Regions from separate parts of the Nocardioides sp. Kera G14 genome, predicted to be linked through region 1. Evidence: riboswitches for the same ligand, from Rfam matches in the RefSeq annotation. Region 1 holds a riboswitch; the other holds the start of a gene.
The links. Region 1 has a riboswitch for cobalamin ahead of cobN (cobaltochelatase subunit CobN). Riboswitches for the same ligand answer to the same signal wherever they lie in the genome.
Positions count from the first base shown of each region.

Region 1 (4,180 bases):
TGCGCGGGTCTCGGCCTCGTCGACGGCGCTGAGATCGGCGCCGTCCTTGAGGCCCAGTGCGGCACGGAGGCCGGGCACGGCGTTGCCCACGCCGCCCCAGACCTGCGCGGCGCGCAGGATCGAGAGCACGAGGTTGACCCGCGCCTCGCCGCTCGGCGCTGCGCCGAGCACATGAAGGCCGTCGCGGATCTGCGCATCCTTGATCTCGCACAGCCAGCCGTCGACGTGGAGCAGGAAGTCGTCGAACTCCTCGTCCTCCGGACGCTCGTCCAGTCCGAGGTCGCGGTGCAGCTCGGCCGCGTGCATCAGCTGCCAGATCTCGCCCCGGATGGCCGGCAGCTTGGCCGGGTCCATCGCCGAGATCTTGTCGTACTCCTCCAGGAGACCTTCCAGTCGGGCGATGTCGCCGTAGGACTCCGCCCGGGCCATCGGTGGAACGAGGTGGTCGACGATCGTGGCATGCGCGCGGCGCTTGGCCTGTGCGCCCTCGCCAGGGTCGTTCACGAGGAAGGGATAGATCAGCGGCATCGAGCCGATCGCGGCGTCCGGGCCGCACGACGCCGAGAGCGCGGCGGTCTTGCCGGGCAGCCATTCCATCGAGCCGTGCTTGCCGAGGTGGATGACTGCATGAGCCTCGAAACCACCCTTGTCCTTCGGGGCTTCCAGCCAGCGGTAGGCACCGAGGTAGTGATGGGACGGCGGCAGGTCGGGGTCGTGGTAGATCGCGACCGGGTTCTCGCCGAACCCCCGTGGCGGCTGGATCAGGATGACCACGTTGCCGGCACGGAGCGTGGCGAGCACCAGCTCGCCGTCGTCGTTGACGAAGAGGGACCCGGGCGAGGCACCCCACTTCTCGACCATCGTCTCGCGCAGGTCTTCGGGAAGGTCGGCCCTCCACGCGTCGTACTCCGCCTTCGAGATGCGGACGTGGGCGTCGGTGAGCTGTGCCGAGGTCAGCCACTCCTCGTCCTGCCCGCCGGCGGCGATCAGGGCGTGGATGAGGGCATCGCCGGCCTCGGTGTCGTCGTCGAGATCGAGCAGCGGCAGCACCACGCTGGGAGTGGACGCAGTGTCGGTGCCGAGGTCGTAGCCGGCGTCGCGCAGTCGGCGCAGCAGCCGGATCGCGGAGACGGGCGTGTCGAGACCGACCGCGTTGCCGATCCGGGCGTGCTTGGTGGGGTAGGCCGAGAGGACGAGCGCGAGTCGCTTCTCGGCGTTGGCGGTACGCCGGAGCCGGGCGTGGTTGGCCGCCAGGCGCGCGACGCGGCCCGCCCGCTCGGGGTCGGCGACGTAGTGCGGCAGACCCTGGTCGTCGATCTCCTTGAACGAGAACGGGCCTGCGCTGATCCGGCCGTCGAACTCGGGGATCGCGATCTGGCTGGCGTAGTCCAACGGGCTGACCCCGTCGTCGGAGGCCTCCCACTCGGCGCGGCTGTTCGTCAGGCACAGCCCCTGAAGCACGGGGATGTCGAGGGCAGCCATGCGCTCGACGTCCCACGCCTCGTCGTCCCCGCCGGCGCTCGCCGTGGCCGGCACCGAGCCGCCGGCGGCCAGCACGGTGACGACGAGTGCGTCGAGAGCGCCGAGTGCCTCGTAGAGGTCGTCGGGCGCCGACCGGAGAGACCCAGCGAAGATCGGTACGCCGACGGCATGACCTGTCGCGTCGATCGCATCGGCGAGGGCGTGGGCGAAGTCGGTGTTCCCGCTGGCCTGATGTGCGCGGTAATAGAGGACGCCGACTCGCGGGAGGGCCGCGTCGCTGGCGGTCGGGCGGTCGGCGTACCCCCATGTCGGGATCGTGGCCGGGGGCTCGAAGCCCTCACCGGTGAGCAGGACCGTGTCGGAAAGGAAGGCGTGGAGCTGGGTCAGGTTGGCGGGGCCGCCCTCGGCGAGGTAGCGATGCGCCTCGGCCGCCACGCCCATCGGCACGGTCGACAGCTCCATCAGCTCCGCGCTCGGCTGCTGCTCGCCGCCGAGGATCACCAGTGGTGTCCCGTCCTCACGCACCGCTGAAAGACCGGACCAGAGGTCGTGCGGCGACCCGAGGAGACGTACGACGACCAGGTCGGCGTTCGCGGTGGCGGCGGCCAGGTCCGCGTCGCTGGCCCGGCTCGGGTTGGCCCAGACAAAGTCGGCCTCGCTCGCGCGTGCGGACAGCAGGTCGGTGTCGGACGTGGACAACAGGGCGATGCGCACGGCGCGCTCCTCCTCCGGGGTTCTCGCCCCGTCGATCGGTCGGATAGACCCACGCGGAGTGTCTGGCTTCGTCTCCCTCGGACTGAGGGGAGACATCACAGTGGCGGAACCGCCCCGGAGTCGAACCGGGTTCCTGCCTCGCGGGAATGGGGCCAGCGTACGGGAGAATGCGCGCCATGACGCACCCGGTCTACCTCGTCCGCCACGGGCAGTCGGAGTGGAACGTCCTGCGCCTGACGCAGGGACAGACGCCCCACCCGAGGCTCACCGAACTCGGCAGGGAGCAGGCCGAGTCGGCGGCCCGGCTGATCGCCGACGATCTTGTAGCCGAAGGCGGGTCGGTGAAGCTCATCGTGACTAGCGACCTGGTCCGTGCCGTGGAGACGGCCGAGATCGTCGCTGCACAGCTCGGAGGCGTTATCGCCCACGACGTACGCCTCCGCGAGCAGGGACTCGGCGATCTGGAGGGACGCGGGTACGACGAGACCTGGTCTGCGGCCGAGGCGTTCGACTGGAGCGACCCGACGCTGCCGATCGCGGGCGGGGAATCGCTGATGGATGTCTACGACCGGATGGCCGCTGCTCTCGCTGACCTCGGCTCCCACGGCGTCACGGTTGTGGTCTCGCATGGGGACGCGATCCGCGCTGCGATCGCTCACCTGAACGGAGTCAAGCCACACGAGGCCGACTGGGTCGAGGTGCCCAACGGTGCGGTGGCCCGAATCGACGGAGGGGTCGCCTGGCTTGGACAATGAAGCCATGCCCGGCGCCACCTTCACTCTCGAACCTGCCGACTTCGTCGGCGTGACGCTCGTCGGCGGCGGCCCCGGAGACGCCGACCTCATCACGGTTGCGGGTCTCAAAGCGCTCCTCGCCGCGGACGTCGTCATCACCGACCGGCTCGCGCCGCGAGAGCTGCTGGCGGACCTGCCGCCGACCGTCGAGCTGATCGACGTTGCGAAGGTGCCCCGTAGCCGGTTCACCGCCCAGGAGGACATCAACGGTCTCCTGATCGACCGTGCGCATCAGGGCAAACGTGTGGTGCGGCTCAAGGGCGGCGACAACTACGTCTTCGGCCGCGGCTTCGAAGAAGTCCTCGCACTCCAGGAGGCCGGCGTTCCCGTCCGCGTGATCCCCGGCCTGTCCTCGTCGATCGCCGTGCCAGCGCTCGCCGGCATCCCCGTCACCCATCGTGGTGTCGTCCACGAGTTCACCGTCATCTCCGGCCACATCCCACCCGGCCATCCAGACAGCCTCGTCGACTGGTCCGCCGTCGCGCGGATGCGCGGCACCGTCGTCCTCCTGATGGCGGTGGAGAATGCCGTCGCGATCGCCGAGGCCCTCGTCGCCGGCGGCCGCTCGACCGATCTGCCCGCCGCGGTCGTCGCGGACGGATCGCTTCCGACCGAGCGCGTCGTCCGCACAACCCTCGGTCACCTCGGCAAGGCGATCGAGGCGGAGGGGATCCGCCCGCCGGCGATCATCGTGATCGGCGTGGTCGCCAGCCTCGGCCACTGACGACCCACCTCGACCGCCCGCTTCCCGACTGTTCAACGGCAACCAACCACTGCCGTCGACATCCCTGTTTCCGCAGGTCAGACATCCTGCGACACGCAGCTCACACCCTTGTTCAGAGCTCGGCACGCATGCTACGAAGGTTCGTAGATGGGTCGCCCGACGGGGCGGCCCACGAGTCATTTTCGGGACAGTCGTTGATTGTTGTTGGCTCTCGTAGTCAGCTTCTGCGACGGCGCCAAGGGGACCGCTCGGGGTGGTCGGGATGCATGGCGGGGTCAAGTTCTATCGGGGCTCAGCGAAGGCAGCGCGCGCCTACGTCGAGTCCGACCATTCCCGTGCTGATGACTACTACCTGGCCGAGGGCAGCGGGCTGGCGATCCGCTACGTCGCCGAGCCCGGCTCAGCGCCCCGGAACGCCGGCGACCTCGACGCCGGTGGCTATGAGCGGTGGGTCGCCGGGATCGAC
Region 1 is NZ_CP085839.1:1,424,241-1,428,420, forward strand. Features, by position in the region: gene cobN (cobaltochelatase subunit CobN) at 1-2,196, opposite strand, end outside; cobalamin riboswitch at 2,231-2,376, opposite strand; gene LH076_RS07045 (histidine phosphatase family protein) at 2,373-2,951, shown strand; gene cobA (uroporphyrinogen-III C-methyltransferase) at 2,956-3,714, shown strand; gene mobF (MobF family relaxase) at 3,977-4,180, shown strand, end outside.

Region 2 (4,180 bases), 170 kb from region 1:
CTTGAGCTCCTCGCGGATGCCCTCGGCGAAGGAGTGGACGAACGCCTTCGAGGCGGCGTACGTCGCGTAGTAGGGCCCCGGGGCCACCGCCGCGATCGAGGACGTGACCAGGATGCGTCCCTCACCGGCGGCGACCATGTCGTGGAGGACGAGCTTGGCGAGATGGACGGTCGAGCGGACGTTGAGGTCGATCAGCCTCAGGTCGTCGACGAGCTCGGTCTGGTCGAAGCGACCGCCGACACCGACGCCGACGTTGAGCATGGCCACCTTCGGCACACCGCGCTTCCGCACCGCCTCGTAGAGGCGGGTCACGCCTTCGGACTCGGCCAGGTCGACCTGGACCGGCAGCGCGGTCCCTGTCGAGCCTGCGTAGGTGGCGGAGAGCTCGGCCGCCACCGCGGTGATCTCCGGTTCATCGGCGGCGATGACCACCTCGTATCCGTGGGTCACCAGCTCCGCGGCCAGCGCCCGTCCGATACCGCTCGACGCTCCCGTGACGACGGCAACCTGCCCCTGCTCGATCGTGGTCATATTCGGGCTGTAGCCAGATTCCGGCGGACTACACGGTGCCGTAGCCTGCGCGATCATGACTGGTCACACGGTGCTCGCGGTGCCGGTGCCCGTCCTCGATGCGGTCGTGCGGGAGCGGACGGCGTTCTACGACGCCAGCTTCGTGTCGACGGACCCCGACTTCGTGCATGCGCACATCACGGTGCTCGCCCCGTGGGTCACGGAGCCGACGCAGCGGGACCTCGAGGTCGTCGGTGACCTCGCGGCGACGGTCGAACCCGTCGAGATCGTGCTCGAGGAGGTGGTCGAGTTCCGGGGCGGCGTCATTCATCTCCGGCCCGAGCCGGACGAGCCCTTCCGCAAGCTCACAGCTGCGCTGACGGCCGCGTTTCCCGACTTCCTGCCGTACGGCGGCGCCTTCCCGGATCCTGTGCCGCACCTGACCCTCGACCACCCCGCGGGCGGCGTCAGGCGTGCTGACGTCGAAGAACGGATGCGGGATCATCTGCCGGTGACCTTCCGCATGGACCGGCTCGACCTGCAGTGGTGGGCCAACGACGACTGCCGGTTGCTGCACCGGTGGCACCTCGGCTCGACCGGCTCCGGCGCGTGAGCGGGCTGCTCGTCGCCGGCACCACGTCGGACGCCGGCAAGTCGGTCGTCACGACCCGTCTCTGTCGCGCCTTCGCCCGTCGGGGCGTGCGGGTGGCGCCGTACAAGGCACAGAACATGTCCACCAACTCGGTGGTGTGCGCCGACCTGGTCGAGGCTCACCTCGACGTCGACGTCCTGCTCACGCTTGCCCGGGAGGGAGTCCGATGAAGGCTGCCCGTGTCTTGGTCACCGGCGGTGTCCGCTCGGGGAAGTCCCGCCATGCCGAATCCCTCCTGCCCGCTGACGCACCGGTGACCTATGTCGCCGCAGGCCCGTCACCCGAGGACGAGAGCGATGCCGACTGGGCCACGCGTGTCCGCGAGCACCGTGACGCACGCCCGGAGCACTGGACGACGCTCGAGACCCGCGACCTCGCAGGCTCGCTGTCGTCAGCCGGGCCCGTGATCGTCGACTGCCTCGGCACCTGGCTCACCGCGTTGCTCGACGAGGACGAGTTGTGGGACGCCCCGGCTGACGTCGCCACCTCCACCGTCCTGGCCGAGGTCTCGCGCGCTGTCGCCGCCCTGGACGCACGGTCGGAGATGACGGTGCTGGTGACCAACGAGGTGGGACTCGGCATCGTGCCGACGTACCGATCGGGACGGCTCTTCCGTGACCTGCTGGGACTGGTCAACCAGCGCGTCGCCGAGCACTGCGACGAGGTGCATCTCGTCGTTGCCGGTCGCGTGCTCGTGCTCTGAGCGCGACACGCCGACGACACGCGGGCCACAACATCTGGTCCCACGTCTGGGATCCGATCCCACATATGGTGCTCCTGCAGCTGAACCAGGGAATCCGGTGAGAGTCCGGGACTGCCCCGCAACGGTGAGCGCGCTCCCCCGCAAGGGAGGCGTGCGAGTCCGATACCTGACAGTGCACCGCGCCCGTCGGGCGTGGTGGTCCGAGGCCTCGAGGGTGGGCTGACGCCAGGCGCCACCTCGCGGTGGCCGTCCCGTCGTCTCCTCTCGAGCAACTCCGAGGGGAGCACCTGTGGAAATCCGCAAACGCAACGGCGACAGCGAGCCCGTTGACGTCACCAAGATCGCCGTCGTCGCCGACACTCTTCAACTCCGGGACGCGGCACTCACAGATGTCCTCGTGCTACCTCGTCGACTCCCCGCGCGACGAGCTCGACTCGATCTACAGCCGGTATGCGCAGATCGCCAAGCTGTCGAAGTTCGCCGGCGGCATCGGCATCTCGTTCTCCCGCGTCCGGGGCCGTGGTGCGCTGATCCGCGGCACCAACGGCGCCTCCAACGGCATCGTGCCGTTCCTCAACACGCTCGACGCATCGGTCGCGGCGGTCAACCAGGGCGGCCGACGCAAGGGGGCCGCGTGTGTGTACCTGGAGTCGTGGCACCCGGACATCGAGGAGTTCCTCGAGCTGCGGGAGAACACGGGTGAGGACGCCCGGCGTACGCACAACCTCAACCTCGCCAACTGGATCCCCGACGAGTTCATGCGCCGCGTGGAGGCGGACGGGGACTGGTCGCTGATCGACCCCGACGTCGCCCCGGAGCTCGTGGACCTGTGGGGGCCGGCGTTCGACGTCCGCTACCGCGCGGTGGAGGCCGCCGGGCAGGTGGTGCGTACGATGAGGGCGCGCGACCTCTACGCGAAGATGATGCGCACGCTCGCCCAGACGGGCAACGGGTGGATGACCTTCAAGGACGCGTCCAACCGCACCTGCAACCAGACGAGTGACGAGCATGTCGGGCCGGGCCATCCGACCGTCCACCTCTCCAACCTGTGCACCGAGATCATCGAGGTCTCGTCGGACTCGGAGACGGCCGTCTGCAACCTGGGGTCGATCAACCTTGCGCAGCATGTGACGAGCGGCGAGCTCGACTGGGAGAAGCTGCGCGACACCGTACGGACGGCGGTGCCGTTCCTCGACCGGGTGATCGACATCAACTACTACCCGTCGGCGGAGTCGGCTGCGTCCAACCCACGCTGGCGTCCCATCGGACTGGGGCTGATGGGCCTGCAGGACGTCTTCTTCGCCCTCGGGCTGTCGTTCGACTCGGCTGAGGCGCTCGAGCTCTCCACCAGGATCCAGGAGGAGATCTACCTGACGGCGCTGGAGGTCTCGGCGTCGCTGGCCGTCCAGCACGGTCCGCATCCCGCGTACGCCGACACCCGGGCGGCGAAGGGGCAGCTGCAGCCGGACCTCTGGGACACGACTCCGACGCAGACCGCCCGGTGGTCCGCTCTTCGCGACAAGGTGGCCGAGACGGGGCTGCGCAACTCGCTGCTGCTGGCGATCGCGCCCACCGCCACGATCGCCTCCATCGCCGGTTGCTACGAGTGCATCGAGCCGCAGGTCTCCAACCTGTTCAAGCGCGAGACGCTGTCGGGTGAGTTCCTCCAGATCAACACGACGCTGGTGCGCGAGCTCAAGACGCGCGGCCTCTGGACCGCGGACGTGCGCGAGCAGATCAAGCGTGCCGAGGGCTCCATCCAGGGCATCTCCGCCATTCCGGAGGACCTCCGGCTGCTCTACCGCACCGCCTGGGAGCTGCCGCAGAAGGCGCTGATCGATCTCGCGGCCGCGCGGTCGCCGTACCTCGACCAGAGCCAGTCGCTCAACCTCTTCATGGCCGGCCCGACCATCGGGAAGCTCTCCTCGATGTACCGCTACGCGTGGCAGCAGGGGCTCAAGACGACGTACTACCTGCGCTCGCGACCTGCGACGCGGATCCAGCAGGCGACCGTGTCGGTCACGGCGGCTGAGGCCGTGGCCTGCTCCCTGGAGAACCCCGAGCACTGTGAGGCCTGCGAATGAACCTTCTCGACCCCGGCATGGACCTCACGCTGCGTCCGATGCGCTACCCGCACTTCTTCGACCGCTTCAAGGACGCGATCAAGAACACCTGGACGGTCGAGGAGATCGACCTGCATACCGATCTCAAGGATCTCGCCAGGATGTCGCCGGCGGAGCGACATCTGATCTCCCGCCTCGTGGCCTTCTTCGCGACCGGCGACACGATCGTGGCGAACAACCTCGTGCTCAACC
Region 2 is NZ_CP085839.1:1,258,288-1,262,467, reverse strand. Features, by position in the region: gene LH076_RS06275 (SDR family NAD(P)-dependent oxidoreductase) at 1-531, opposite strand, end outside; gene LH076_RS06270 (2'-5' RNA ligase family protein) at 587-1,123, shown strand; partial or broken gene LH076_RS06265 (cobyric acid synthase CobQ) at 1,120-1,278, shown strand; gene LH076_RS06260 (bifunctional adenosylcobinamide kinase/adenosylcobinamide-phosphate guanylyltransferase) at 1,329-1,865, shown strand; cobalamin riboswitch at 1,915-2,054, shown strand; gene LH076_RS06255 (ribonucleoside-diphosphate reductase subunit alpha) at 2,108-3,949, shown strand; gene LH076_RS06250 (ribonucleotide-diphosphate reductase subunit beta) at 3,946-4,180, shown strand, end outside.
Region 2: linked by a shared signal. The riboswitch ahead of LH076_RS06255 (ribonucleoside-diphosphate reductase subunit alpha) and the one ahead of cobN (cobaltochelatase subunit CobN) in region 1 are both predicted to bind cobalamin.